2 linked regions of the Sediminicoccus sp. KRV36 genome follow. Each later gene encodes a partner of the first gene's protein in a complex. Links are inferred from orthologs where the notes say so. Each region holds a gene or a part of one and is shown in the gene's direction. Other genes may lie near its edges. The genes, in order: secG and secY.

Region 1 (10,640 bases):
TTGCGGCGCAGCCACCCTTGGCCAGCTTGGCAGGGCCCGCCCCCCTGCGCGCAAGGCTGGTGGATGACGCCGCTCTTGGTCCTTCCATGCGGCTTACCCTGGGCACCGGCACGGGTCTCGCGGCCCTGCGCCGTGGCGAGCAGGCGCTACTCGTGATCGAGACGGAGCGCCCCATCGAATTCGGCGGCTTGCTGCGTGAGCCGGCCTTCAACGGCATCCAGGCGAGGAGCTTGCCCGGCGCCACATTGGTCACCTTTCCGCTCGCCCCCTCCCGCCAGGTCGCCTTGCGGCAGGAGGGCAATGACTGGTTCGTGGCGCTGGTGCCGCGCCAACATCCGGCGGCCACGGCGATTCCAGCTTTGCGGGCGGAATTCGACCAGGGCCGCACCATCCTGCATGCGGCGCGGCCCACCCGCGTGGTCAGCCTCACGGACCCATTGACGGGCGGCCCGCTGCTGCTCGGCCTGGTTGCGCAGGCGGCACCGCGGCAAATCGTGACGCGCGGCCTCGCGGAGCTTGATCTGCTGGAGACCTTCCTGGGCGTTGCGGTGCTGGCACGGGCGGACCGCGTGGCCTTGCGCACCGGCGCCGAGCGATTCCTGCTGTCGGTGGAGGGCGGCGCCGTCTCGCTGGCGGCCGAGCCAAGCGAAGGCCAATGGGCCGCGATGGGCATGACGCGCAGCTTTGACCTGCACGGCCAGCCCATGCCCGCGCTGCTGGAACGGTTGCGCGCGCAACAGGCCTCCATCGCCTCGGCCGCGCCGCTGCTGCGGGCGGAGCCACGGCTTGCCGCCGCCCAGACGCTGCTGGCGCTGGGCCTCCCGCAGGAGGCGCAATCCATGCTGCGTCTGGGCGCACAGGAAAACCCTGAAGCGGCGCTGGATCGCCGGCAGGCCTTCCTGGCTGGCATGGCCGCGCTGCTGGCCGGCCGGCCGAGCGAGGCGACTGGGTTGGATGCGGAACTCCCTGGCTCCGATGAACTGCTGCTCTGGCGCAGCCTGCGCGCCGCGATGCAGGGCGATGCCCAGGCAGCCGCCCCTGGCCTGGCCGCTGCCTGGCCGCTGCTGTCCGCCTATCCCGAGGGGTTGCGCCGCCGTGTGATTGGCGTGGCAGCCGAGGCGCTGGTCGAGGGTGGGCAGCATGTGGCTGCCCGGCGCCTGATCGAGGGGGCGGCGGATGAGCCTGCCATCCTGCTCGCCCAGGCCAAGCTGGAGGAAGCGAGCGGCCAGCCCGCGCGCGCCCTGGAGGCCTATGAAGCCGCCGCCAATGGTCGGGACCGGCTGATGCGCGCGCGTGCGCTGCGGCGCGGCATTGAGTTGCGGCTGGCGACTGGCCGACTGGATGCGGCGGGCGCTGCGCGCGCGCTGGAGGCGGCGCTGTTTGCGTGGCGCGGGGATGCGATGGAGCTCGCCACGCGGGAGCGGATCGCGGCATTGCGGCGCGAGGCGGGCGACCCGCGCGCGGCACTCGCCCTGCTGCGTGAGACGGAGACGGCCTTCCCCGAGCAGGCGGGCAGTTTGCGCGCCCCGATCCAGGCAGCCTTCCTGCACGCGCTTGAAGTCGAATCACCCCTCGGCGCCGTAGCACTCTACGACGCCCATCCTGAGCTGCTCCCGCCGGGCGAGGCTGGTGAGGCGATGTTGGCGCTGCTGACCGAGCGATTGACCGCGCTGGATCTCTCCGACCGCGCCGCCGCCGTCTTGCGGCGCGCGATGGAGCGGGCCCCGCCGGGTGAGGATCGGGCGGCGCTTGGCGCGCGGCTGGCAGCGCAGCGCCTGGCTGAACGCGATGCGGAGGGCGCGCTCTCGGCCCTTGCCGCCAGTTCCGCGCCACGTCTGCCGCCCGCGCTGGTCGGCGCCCGCAGCCTTCTGGCCGCGCGTGCCGAGGCAAGGCGCGGCAATCGCGCTGTAGCGACGGAGGTCTTGCAGGCGCTCGGCCCGGCGGGGGATGAGGCGCTGTCCGAAATCCTCGCCGATGCGCGCGATTTTACGGGTGCGGCCGCGGCACTGGGTCGCCATCTGGCCTCGCTGCCGGCGGCATCCGGCCCCTTGCCGGAAGACGCGCAGCGGTTGGTGCTGCGCCAGGCGGCGCTGCTGGCCATGGCGGGGGATGAGCGGGGGCTCGCGCAGCACCGCGCCCGCCATGTGGCGCGAATGGCGCCCGGGCAGATGGCGACGGCGTTTGAGGCGCTGACCACGGACCCGGTGCGGGGCCTCGCGGACCTCCCGCGCTTGGCGCGGGAACTGAACCTCTTCCGGAGTTTGCCGCAAAGGCTGGAGCCTTTGCGGACTGCGCAACGCCCGGCCGGTTGAGTCGTGCGTGGGGTGGGGGGGAGGTCCGCGATTTTTTCGGGGCCGAAATGTGGAATTTCATTTGACCCCCCGGCCCCCATGCCCCATATCCCCCGCCACTGACCTGTTCGAACCGACGGCCGCTGGGGCCGCACAGCCGACAATATGGTCATCTGCTGGTGGGAAAGGGGAACCCGACATGGACTCTCTCGTCCGACTGGGGATGGACTCGGAAATGCTCCCGAGCGACGCCCAGAATGCGACACATGCGTCGGCCACGGCTGGCTCCATCAGCGAGGCGAAGGATTACTTCGTTGAGCGCAATGGCGTCCGGTATGCGGGCACGCACCTGATCATTGATCTCTGGGGTGCGACGAACCTCGATGATCCAGGTCACATTGATGCGGTTCTGCGCGCGGCGGCCATCGCCTCGGGTGCGACGATCCTGCATGGGCATTTCCATCATTTCTCGCCCAATGGCGGCGTGAGTGGCGTGCTGGTGCTGGCCGAAAGCCACGTCTCCATCCACACCTGGCCGGAACGCGATTACGCGGCGCTGGACATCTTTGTCTGCGGTGATTGTGACCCGTACAAGGCCATCCCGCTGCTGAAGACCGGCTTCCTGCCGGAGCGCATCACCCTCGCCGAGCACAAGCGCGGCATGGTTGGCTGAGCCACCCGCAGCGGTGGAATGAACGGGGCCGGGCGGCAACGCCCGGCCCCTTTCTCTTGAATGGGCTTCTTGAGTGGACGTGAGGACGACAGCGATGACCGATGTGTGGGTGAATGAAACGCTTTATCCCGATTGGGGCCAGCGCTTCCTGGTGAAGCGCGAACTCGCGCGGGTGAAGAGCGAGTTCCAGGACATCATGCTGTTCGAGAGCACCTCGCATGGGCGCGTGATGGTGCTGGATGGCGTGATCCAGATCACCGAGCGCGACGAATTCGTCTATCAGGAAATGCTCACCCATGTGCCGCTGCTGGCGCATGGCGCGGCCAAGCGCGTGCTCATCATCGGCGCCGGCGATGGCGGCGTGCTGCGGCGCGTGCTGCAGCATCGCAACGTCGAGAAATGCGTGATGGTGGAAATTGACGGCGAGGTGATCCGCCTTTGCCAGGAGCATATGCCCGACATCGCGGGCGATGCCTGGACCAACCCGCGTGGCCAGGTGATCGTGGGCGACGGCATTGACTATGTGCGCCAGGCCGAAGCCGGTTCCTTCGACGTCGTGATCGTGGACAGCACGGATCCGATCGGCGTGGGCGAGGTTCTATTCACCGACGAGTTTTATCACAACGCCGCCCGCCTGCTCTCGGCCGATGGGCTGATCGTGAATCAGTGCGGCGTGCCCTTCATGCAGGCGGATGAGCTGCGCGAGACCTCGCTGCGGCGCGGCAAGTTCTTCGCTGATATCTCCGCCTATGTGGCGGCGGTGCCGACCTATGTGGGGGGCTTCATGACGCTGGGCTGGTCCGCCAAGACCAAGGGCCTGCGCGATGTGCCGGTGGCCGAAATCCGCCGCCGCGCGGAAGCGGCAGGCATTGCGGGGCTGACGCGCTACTGGACGCCGGAGATTCACGCCGGCTGCTTCAACCTGCCGCCCTACATCGCGGAAAACCTGCCCGGTTGAGGGCAGGCCAGGTTCCGGCCGCCGCTGCTTTCGGTGCGCGTGTTTGCGGCGAAGTTCCTTTTCACCACCGGGTGGCGTGGCTTGCGGGCTGGACCATTCGGGAGTCCCCGATCATGCGGGGCGTTGTGCAGGAACTCCGCCTGGGTGGATGTGACATGTCCGCGAGAGCGACCCGTTGGCCTTGCCCATTCGCATGGCCCGGATCGCTCTCCGTCCCCACCCGCTCACGTCATCGCCAGCGGCGGCCGGTATTTTATCCTGGGCCAGGGCGCGGCCCCTCCGCCCTCACTGAATCCTGATGTTCCGCGCCCGGACTACGGCGCCCCATCGGCTGCTTTCGGCGGCGGCATAGGCTGGCCATTCCGCAATGAGCCTCGTTTCCGCCGTGACCGCCAGCGCATCAAGGCGCGGCTGCATCTCTGGCGCGCGGAGTGCGGCGCGGCTGGCGGCATTCAGCCGCTCCAGGATGGCGGGCGGCGTGCCGGCCGGTGCCAGCATCGCCACATGCTCGACAATCTCTACGTCCGGAAAGCCTTGTTCGCGGAAGGTCGGCACGTCGGGCGCGAGCGGGCTGCGCGTGGCGGAGGCCACACCCAAAGCGCGCAAATCGCCGGAGCGGATGAAGCCCATGACGGCGGCGGCCGGCATGAAAACCATCCCGGCCTCTCCAGCCACCACGGCCTGCACGGCGGGGCCGCCGCCACGGTAATTCACCTCCAGCACCTCGATGCCGGCGGATTGCAACAGCATCTCGGTCGCGAGGTGCGAGGTGGCGCCCACGCTGGCATTGGCATAGGTCAGCCGGCTGTTGGGGCGGCGCGCCAGGGCCACATATTCGGCTAAGGTCGTCGCTGGCGAGTTGCGGTTCACCAGCATGAAGATCGGCATGGAGACCAGCAGGCCGATGCCGACGAAGTCGCGATCATTGTTATAGGGCAGTTGGTAGAGATGCGGCGCCACGGCATAGGTGCTGTTGGGCGTAATCACGATTGTATAGCCATCGGGCCGGGCGCGGGCGGCCAGGGCCATGCCGATGGTCCCGTTGGCGCCCACGCGGTTATCCACCACGAAGGGCTGGCCCAGATCGGTGGAGAGGCGCTGGCTGATCACGCGGGCGAAGGCATCGGTCGGCCCGCCCGGCCCCCAGGGAACGATGACGTTCACGGGGCGAGAGGGGAACGCCTCCTGCGCCAAGGCAGGGGTAGCAAGGCCGAGGGAGGCGGCGATCAGGCCGCGGCGGGGCAGCATCATGGGGCACTTCCTTCAGGTGATGTCCGGCGGCAGGCCCGCCCAGATCTCTTGCGGTGTTGGCGCGCGCAGGATCAGGCCCTGGCGCACGGCGTGATATGCGGCGAAGGCGATGGCCGGCATCATGACGACGCGCCCGCTCGATGGCGCCGCACCCGCCGCATCCATGAGGCGCAGCACGGCGGCCGCGTGATGCGCATGCTCGGCCCGCATGACCAGCAGGTGGTTGATGGGGGTGAAGCCATGCCGACGCAGGAATTCGGCGCTGGCGGCTGCCGGGTCCGGAAAGACCGGACGCAGCCAGTCGCCACTTGGCGCGTCATTGCCGGAGATGATGGCGTCGAGCGCGCCTTCTTTCAGCATCTGCACCATGTCGCTGCCGGCGGGTGCGCGGGTGGCGAAATCCGGATCGCGGCATTCGGCGACATGCGCATCCTCGAAGGTGATCCAGCGCACCGATTCCGGGGCCACGCCATGCGCGTCCTGGAGAATGCCACGCAGCCAGAGCCCCGTGGTCTGGCTATAGGCGCGCACGCCCACGCGCTTGCCCAGGAGATCGCCCGGGCCGCGAATCGGCGAATCCGTGCGGCAAAACAGCGAGCCCTCCTGCATGCGCGCCGCCAGGACGCGCGGCAGCAGCACCAGCGGCTTGCCATGCGCCCAGGCCTGCAGCCAGGTGGCGATGGCCATTTCGCTCACATCGAAGCGCCCCTCCCGCACCATCGGCGCGAAGGCGCGGCTGATGACGGGGAAGGGGGTGCAATCCAGCGCCACCTCCCCATCGCGCACGACGCCATCCAGCAGGGCCGCAGTCTGCGGGTAGCGGCCGATGGCGGCGGAGAGGGTGATCATGCCCCGGCCCGATCGTCGCGGCGGCTTCGCCGCGGCGTGAATCGGCCCGGCAACGCGTCCCGATCGTCGCGGCGGCTTCGCCGCTGGGTGAATCGGCCCGGCAACGCGTCCCGATCGTCGAGGCGGATTCGCCGCGGCGTGAAGCGGTTCGGCATCAGGCGAGCCGCTCGACCACATGCGGGAAGACGCTGGCATAGCCCTCGCCCCAGGTGATGGACTTGTCGCTGTTGCGGGCGGCCTGGGCACCGCGCTGCTGGGCCACGCGGGTGTAGTATTCCCACAGGTGCTCCTGGCCGGCCATGCACTCGATGGCCGCGCGCTTCTGCGCCCAGACGGGGCCGATATCGAGCAGCACATCGGGCTTCCAGTTGCATTGCTCGGGCTGGTGCGGCTCAAAGAGGAAAACGGGGGGCGCGCCCAGCACCTTCTGGCCGGGATTGTGGCCATGCGCCTGGGCGGTGATGCGGGCGTGCTGCGCGAAATCCGTCACCGCAGGGTGGTCCCAATTGTAGAGATCCTCCTTGCTGTGCGTCAGGATGAATTTCGGATGGATGGCGCGCATCACATCCACCATACGGAACAGGCTCTCCTGACTGAGCGTGATGGGGTAATCGCCCAGATCCCAGAACTGGATGTCGTGCACGCCGAGCACCTTGGCTGCCGCTTCGGCTTCCTTCTGGCGTTCGGATTTCACGCGCTCCAGCGTCATGCCGGGTTGCCGCCAGAGCTTCGCGGACTCGCCACGCTCGCCATAGCTCAGGCAGACCACCGTGACCTGGTATCCCGCCGCCGCATGCAGCGCGATGGCGCCGCCCGCACGCCAGACGAAATCGGCGGAATGGGCGGAGATGACGAGTGCTGTGTTGGTCATGAGGGGTTCTTTTCAGGCAAAGGTGGGGTGGCGTAGGTGCGGAAGCTGTCGGTGAGTTGCAGGCCCCAGGCCTGGCCCTTGTTCCGCTCGGCCTGACTCCAGGTGATGGTCTTCCAATCCGGCGCCAGCACAAGCCGCGCGCCGGAGTGGGCGAATTCAACCCGGTTCCCGCCGGGCTCGATCACATAGAGGAAGAAGGTCTGTTGGATGGCATGCTTGTGCGGGCCATTCTCGATCGGGATGCCCGCTTCCAGGAATGTGTCGGCGGCCTGGAGAATCGCCTCGCGGCTGTCCAGAGCGAAGGTGATGTGATGCAGACGGCCATGCACGCCATTCGCCTCGCGCCCATAGGCGACGTCGTAGGATTTGTTGGTGGCGGTGAGCCACATTCCCATCTCGATTCCATTGTCGAAGACGATGCGCTCGGTGCAGCGCAAACCGAGGTTGCGCTGGAAGAATTCGCGGCAGGCGGCGACATCCACGGCGAGGCAATTATAGTGGTCCAGCCGCCGCACATTCACGCCGCGCGCGGGATAGCGCTCGGCCTGGTTGCGCAGGGCGGGGCGGCGTTCTGGCGGGGCCTCGTACCATTGGGTGTCGTAGTAAAGCTCCACCACATGGCCATCCGGATCACGGAAACGGCGGCTGGTGCCATGGCCGAAATTGCCATCAACGACGGTGACTTCGACCCCATCGGCCCGCAGCGCGGCCAGTCGCCGTTCCAGCGCCTGCGGGCTGCGCGCCCGATACGCGGCATGGCCCAGGCCGGAAGTCCGGGCCGCCGTGAGTTGCAGCGAATAGGTCTCGTAATCATCCCAGCCGCGCAGGAAGACGCTGTCGCCCTGCTGGCCGCTGACGGTCATGCCGAGAATGTCGCGGAAGAAGGCAAGGCTGGCCTCGGGTTGCGGGGTCAGCAATTCGACATGGCCGAGATGCGCCACATCCATGATGGGTTCCGCCGCTTCCACTGTTTCTCTCCCCTGGTCCCCTCGTTCTAGCGGGAGCGCGTCCTGGCTGTCTTATGGATTTTGCGGCGCAAGCTATTCTCATCCGGCATAACCGAAAGCCCCTGCGCCGCGATCTCCCCGAGATGCGCCCTCAGTGCCGCGACGAAAGCCAGCCCCGCCTCGGGCAGTGGCCGGTCCCCGGGCAGGATCAGGCCGGCTGGGCGGGGTGGCGCCGCCTGATCCAGCGGCAGCACTCCCAGCGTGCCGCGCAGCAAATCCCCTACCATCATGAGGCGCGGCATGACGGAAACCATGTCGCTCGCCAGCAGCATTTCCCGGATGAAGCCGTAGGAGCTGGAGCGCAAGGGCGCCTGGGCAGTCAGGCCGAGGGCGGCCAGGCGCTCGTCAATCTCCTGGCCGACGCGCTGGCTGACGGTGGGCAAGATCAGTTCGCAGCCCTTGAGGGCCACGGGCGTCACCGGCTGGTTGAACAACGGATGCCCGGCCCGGGCCAGGAAGGAAATGGGCTCCTCCCAGAGCGCCTCGCGCAGAAAGCCATCCGGCGTGGCGGGCGGGTAGAGGCGCCCTACCACCAGGTCAATCTCACCGGTCGCGAGCAGCGGCAGCAGTTCTTCCATGCGCCCTTGCTGCAGGCGCAGCTGGATCTCCGGCCGGGCCTGCTTGAGCTGGATCAGCGCGCCCGGCAGAACGCCGACGGCCGCCACGGGCAGCACGCCGATCGCCAGTTGCGCGCCGGCCAGGTGATCCAGCGCTTCCTCGGCACGATGCAATTCCGCCAGAACGCGGCGGGCCAGGCGGGTGATGACCAGGCCAGCCTCTGTCGGGCGCACACCGCGGGCGTGGCGGGTAAAAAGGCTCGCGCCGATCACCTGCTCCGCCTCCTGCAGGGCACGGGTCAGCGCAGGCTGGCCAAGGCCGAGCATGGCCGAGGCGCGCAGCAGGCTGCCCTGCGCCTCGATCGCGTCAATCACGCGCAGCCATTGCAGCTTGAGACGGCGGTCCAGATGGCGTCGCATGGCGCAAAGCTATCAAGAAAACGCATGAGGCGCGAGGGCAGGCCGCATCCGCGCTAGCCATGGCGCCTGGGCCGCGCTAGGAGGTGGCGCATCATGTCCACCATTCTCACCATCATCTTCCTGCTGGTCACCCTGGCGCTGATCGGGGTCATCCTCGTGCAGCGCAGCGAGGGGGGCGGGCTTGGCATCGGCTCCTCCCAGGGCATGGGCTCCTTCATGGGCGGGCGCGGCACGGCCAACCTGCTGACGCGGACCACCGCCATCCTGGGCACCATCTTCTTCGTCCTGGCGCTGACGCTGGCCCTGCTGGACCGCGGCACTTCGGCCAATCGCTCCATCCTGGACGCGCCGGCGCCGGTCGTGGCGCCCAACCTGCCCGTCCTGCCCGCCGTTCCGACAAACTGATCCGACGCCCCCTTGAGGGGGTGTGACAGCGGGCCGGAAGTGGCTATGACGAACTCCCATGGCACGGTTCGTATTCATCACCGGTGGCGTGGTTTCCTCGCTTGGCAAGGGCATCGCGGCAGCATCTCTGGGTGCTCTTTTGCAGGCGCGCGGCTACCGCGTCCGCCTGCGTAAGCTTGACCCCTATCTCAACGTGGATCCGGGCACGATGTCGCCCTACCAGCATGGTGAGGTCTTCGTGACCGATGACGGGGCCGAAACCGACCTCGACCTTGGCCATTACGAACGCTTCACCGGCGTCCACGCCAACAAGGCGGATAACTGGACCACGGGCCGCCTCTATTCCGAGGTGATCGCCAAGGAACGGCGCGGCGATTACCTGGGTGCGACGGTCCAGGTGATCCCGCACATCACGGACGCGATCAAGGATGCCGTGACCGCCGGCACCGATGATTATGATTTCATCCTGGTCGAGATCGGCGGCACGGTGGGCGATATCGAGTCGCTGCCCTTCCTGGAGGCCATTCGCCAGCTCGCGAATGAGCTGGGCCAGACGCGCAGCCTTTTCGTGCATCTGACGCTGGTGCCCTACATCCCCTCGGCCGGCGAGTTGAAGACCAAGCCGACGCAGCATTCGGTCAAGGAGCTGCTCAGCGTCGGCATCCAGCCGCAGATCCTGCTGTGCCGCTGCGACCGCAAGATTCCCGAAAATGAGCGCCGCAAGATCGCGCTGTTCTGCAATGTGCGCCCGGAAAGCGTGATCCCGGCCTATGACGCCTCCAGCATCTACGCCGTCCCTGGCAGCTATCACCGCGAGGGGCTGGACCGCGAGGTGCTGCGCCACTTCAACCTCTCCATCTATGGCGAGCCCGATATCTCCGCCTGGGACAATGTGGTGCAGCGCATCACAGCCCCCGAGGGTGAGGTGACCATCGCGGTGGTGGGCAAGTACACCGGCCTGCTGGACGCCTATAAGTCGCTGAACGAGGCGCTGGCCCATGGCGGCATCGCCAACAACATGCGCGTGCGGCTGGACTGGGTGAACAGCGAAATCTTCGAGCGGGAAGCGGGCGAGGTGATGCGCCGGCTGGATGGCGTGCACGGCATCCTCGTGCCCGGCGGCTTTGGCGAGCGCGGCACCGGCGGTAAGATCCAGGCGGTACGTTTCGCGCGGGAGAAGAAGATCCCATTCCTTGGCATTTGCTTCGGCATGCAGATGGCGGTGATCGAGGCGGCGCGGAACCTGCTCGATATCCCGGCCGCCTCCAGCACTGAATTCGGCCCCTGCGCCGAGCCCGTCGTCGGGCTGATGACCGAATGGGTGCGCGGCAATGAGCGCGAGCAGCGCGAGGCCAGCG
Region 2 (3,449 bases), 1.2 Mb from region 1 along the record:
CGCCCGCGGTGCGCGGCATGATCCGCAAGGTGGCGCATCTCATCAAGGTGGAGGATTGATCGCGGCAACGCGGTCTCTCCTTCAAAGGATATGGTCATGAAGCTCAACGAATTGCGCGACAACGATGGCGCGCGGCCGAAGTTCAAGCGCATCGGTCGCGGCATCGGCTCCGGCAAGGGCAAGACGTCCGGCCGTGGCGTCAAGGGTCAGAAGGCCCGCACCGGCGTTTCGCTGAACGGGTTCGAAGGCGGCCAGCTGCCGATCTATCGCCGTCTGCCGAAGCGCGGGTTCAAGAATATCTTCCGCATCCAGTACGCCGCGCTGAACATCGGCACGCTGGACAAGGCGATCGAGGAGGGCAAGATCTCCGCCGATGCCGAGATCACCGAGATCGCCCTGCGCGATGCCGGGATCGTGCGCCAGAGCAAGAAGTTCGCCGGTGTGCGTCTGCTCGGCCGTGGCGAGATCAAGCGCGCGGTCAAGATCACCGTCTCCGGGGCTTCGGCCACGGCGATCGCGGCGGTCGAGGCGGCGGGCGGCACGGTGACGGTGCCTGTGGTGGAAGCCGCCGCGGAGTGATCCGGCGCTTCCAGTCGGGCGGCGTTTTCAACTTTCAGGGGGTTTAGCGCATGGCGTCGGCCACCGATCAGCTTGCGAGCAGCCTGAATTTCGGCGTGCTGTCCAAGGCGACCGAGCTCAAGAACCGCATCTGGTTCACGCTGGGTGCACTCATCGTCTATCGCATCGGCACCTATGTGCCGGTGCCTGGCGTTGATGCGGCGGTGATGGGTGAAATGCTGCGCCAGCATGGCGGCGGCATCCTGGGCATGTTCGACATGTTCACGGGGGGGGCGCTGGGCCGGATGACGGTGCTGGCCCTCAATATCATGCCCTATATCTCGGCTTCCATCATCGTGCAGCTGATGACGGCGGCGATTCCCTCCTGGGAAACGCTGAAGAAGGAAGGCGAGAGCGGTCGCAAGAAGCTCAACCAGTACACCCGCTACCTCACGCTGGTGATCGCCATCTTCCAGGCCTATGGCATTTCGGTGGGGCTTGAGGGGATTCGCGGCACGACGGGTTCCGCCGTGGCCGATCCGGGCATGGCGTTCCGCATCTCCTGCGTGATCACGCTGGTGGGCGGGACGATGTTCCTGATGTGGCTGGGTGAGCAGATTACCGCGCGCGGCGTGGGCAATGGCATCTCGCTCATCATCTTCGCGGGCATCGTGGCCAATCTGCCCTCGGCGCTGATCTCGACGCTGGAGCTGGGCCGGACCGGCGCGCTCTCCACCTTCTTCATCATCTTCTTCCTGCTGGCGGCGCTTGGCACCATCGGCCTCGTGGTCTTCGTGGAGCGCGCCCAACGGCGCATTCCGGTGCAGTACCCCAAGCGCCAGGTGGGCAACCGCATGTTTGGCGGCGAGAACACGCATCTGCCGCTGAAGCTGAACACAGCCGGCGTGATTCCGCCGATCTTCGCCTCCTCGTTGCTGTTGCTGCCGGCCACGGTTGCCGGCTTCAGCACGGACCGGACGGCCGAGACCTGGCTGCAGACGATGGCGAACATGCTGGCACATGGCCAGCCCCTTTATATGGGGCTCTACATGGCGTTGATCATCTTCTTCGCCTTCTTCTACACCGCCGTGGTCTTCAACCCGACCGAGACGGCCGACAACCTGAAGAAGTATGGCGGCTTCGTGCCGGGTATCCGTCCCGGCCAGCATACCTCGGACTATCTGGATCGCGTGTTGACGCGGCTGACGGTGGTGGGTGCGGTCTATCTCTGCGTCGTCTGCATCATCCCCGAGATCCTGATCTCGAATTACGGGGTTCCCTTCTACTTCGGCGGCACGTCGCTGCTGATCATCGTGACGGTGACGATGGATACTGTGGCGCAGGTGCAATCGCATCTCTTTGCCCACCAGTATGAGGGTCTGATCAAAAAGGCCCGTCTGGGCGGACGCGGCCCAAGGCCGCGTTGATAGGGGCAGGGGAGGATAAACGATGAATCTGATACTTCTTGGTCCCCCCGGCGCGGGCAAGGGCACGCAGGCGAAGATCCTGGAGCAGAGCTTCGGCCTGGTGCAGGTCTCCACGGGCGACATGCTGCGCGCCGAGGTGAAGTCAGGCTCCGCCATCGGGCTTGAGGCCAAGGCCATCATGGAACGCGGCGCCCTGGTGCCGGATTCCATCATCACGGCGATGATCGCCGCACGGGTGAAGCAGCCTGACGCGGCCCGCGGCTTCATCCTGGATGGCTTCCCGCGCACGGCGCCGCAGGCCGAGGCGCTGGATGCGATGCTGCGCGAGAATGGCATGGTCCTGGACCATGTGATCGAGCTGAAGGTGGATGACGCGGCGCTGGTGGACCGCATCTCCGGCCGCTACACCTGCGGCAGCTGCGGCGAGGGCTACCACGATCATTTCAAGCAGCCGAAGGTCTCGGGCGTCTGTGATGTGTGCGGCGGGACCGAATTCACCCGCCGCGCCGACGACAAGGCGGAGACGGTCGGCGCGCGCCTGGCGGCTTATCACAGCCAGACCGCGCCGTTGCTTCCCTACTATGCCGCGCAGGGCAAGCTGCGCAGCGTGGATGGCATGGCGGACATGTCCGCCGTGACCATCGAATTGACGAGGATTCTCGCGCCGGCCGCTTGACGCGGGGCTGAGGTTGGTTCTATCTCCGCGCCTCTCACGGACGCGGCGTGTCGGAACCGACACTCTTCGGCCGTGTTTGGCTTTGCCCGTAGAGGGGCAGCTGGCGTGAGGAAGTTTCGCCGTGTGGCCGGGTCTCCGGCACTGCGGTAACCATTGGACGGGCCCCCTCCGGGGCCACAGGAGCTTGAACGTGGCGCGTATCGCTGGCGTGAACATCCCCACCAACAAGCGCGTGGTGATTTCCCTGCGCTATATCTATGGCATTGGCCCGCAGAACGCTGTGACGATCTGCCAGCAGGTGGGGATTCCGGCCGAGCGCCGCGTGAACCAGTTGACCGATGAAGAGATCGTCAAGCTGCGTGAGGTGATCGACCGTGACTACCGCGTGGAGGGTGACCTCCGCCGCGAAGTCGCGATGAACATCAAGCGGCTGATGGACATGGCCTGCTATCGCGGCCTGCGGCATCGCCGTGGCCTGCCGGTTCGTGGCCAGCGCACCCATACCAATGCCCGCACGCGCAAGGGCAAGGCCGTGGCGATTGCCGGCAAGAAGAAGGTGACCAAGTAAGATGGCCCGCACCCCCGGCGGTTCCCGCCCGAAGAAGAAGGAACGCAAGAACATCAGCTCCGGCGTGGCGCATGTTCTGGCGACCTTCAACAACACCATCGTGACCATCACGGATGCGCAGGGCAATTCGATTGCCTGGTCGTCCTCCGGCGCCAAGGGCTTCAAGGGCAGCCGCAAGAGCACGCCCTACGCCGCCCAGATGGCCGCCGAGGATGCCGGC

Evidence for each region.
Region 2: the proteins of secG (region 1) and secY are in contact, whole or in part, in a crystal structure (PDB 5AWW), measured with the Thermus thermophilus proteins. The link is inferred for Sediminicoccus sp. KRV36 from one-to-one orthologs. Residues at the interface, in WP_223903268.1 of Thermus thermophilus: Tyr5, Ile9, Tyr12, Leu13, Ala16, Leu19, Val20, Val23, Leu24, Gln26, Glu27, Pro28, Gln30, Gly31, Ala32, Asp34, Leu35, Met36, Gly37, Gly38, Ser39, Ala40, Asp41, Leu42, Phe43, Ala45, Arg46, Val48, Tyr53, Thr56; in WP_096411648.1 of Thermus thermophilus: Leu14, Gln16, Arg17, Phe20, Ile34, Pro35, Pro37, Ile72, Arg108, Arg109, Asn112, Gln113, Arg116, Ile117, Ile120, Pro145, Gly146, Trp147, Phe152, Phe155, Val156, Val159, Thr160, Val162, Ala163, Gly164, Ala166, Leu167, Trp170, Glu173.

Annotation. Positions count from the first base shown.
Region 1 is NZ_CP085081.1:2,516,006-2,526,645, forward strand. Bases 7,671-10,626 are described here. They hold secG (preprotein translocase subunit SecG), read left to right. Parts: upstream 7,671-8,970; coding sequence 8,971-9,282; downstream 9,283-10,626. Other genes in these bases: LHU95_RS11780 (VOC family protein), read right to left, coding at 7,671-7,861; LHU95_RS11785 (LysR substrate-binding domain-containing protein), read right to left, coding at 7,888-8,877; LHU95_RS11795 (CTP synthase), read left to right, coding at 9,341-10,626. Also shown: LHU95_RS11750 (hypothetical protein), read left to right, coding at 1-2,312; speD (adenosylmethionine decarboxylase), read left to right, coding at 2,491-2,964; speE (polyamine aminopropyltransferase), read left to right, coding at 3,059-3,922; LHU95_RS11765 (tripartite tricarboxylate transporter substrate binding protein), read right to left, coding at 4,208-5,173; LHU95_RS11770 (ABC transporter substrate-binding protein), read right to left, coding at 5,186-6,022; LHU95_RS11775 (PIG-L deacetylase family protein), read right to left, coding at 6,177-6,893; more of LHU95_RS11780, read right to left, coding at 6,890-7,670; more of LHU95_RS11795, read left to right, coding at 10,627-10,640. UniProt on the Bacillus subtilis protein: Involved in protein export. Participates in an early event of protein translocation.
Region 2 is NZ_CP085081.1:3,740,147-3,743,595, reverse strand. Bases 1-2,807 are described here. They hold secY (preprotein translocase subunit SecY), read left to right. Parts: upstream 1-629; coding sequence 630-1,985; downstream 1,986-2,807. Other genes in these bases: LHU95_RS17685 (adenylate kinase), read left to right, coding at 2,008-2,661; rplO (50S ribosomal protein L15), read left to right, coding at 97-579; rpmD (50S ribosomal protein L30), read left to right, coding at 1-59. In the rest of the region: rpsM (30S ribosomal protein S13), read left to right, coding at 2,852-3,229; rpsK (30S ribosomal protein S11), read left to right, coding at 3,231-3,449. UniProt on the Bacillus subtilis protein: The central subunit of the protein translocation channel SecYEG. Consists of two halves formed by TMs 1-5 and 6-10.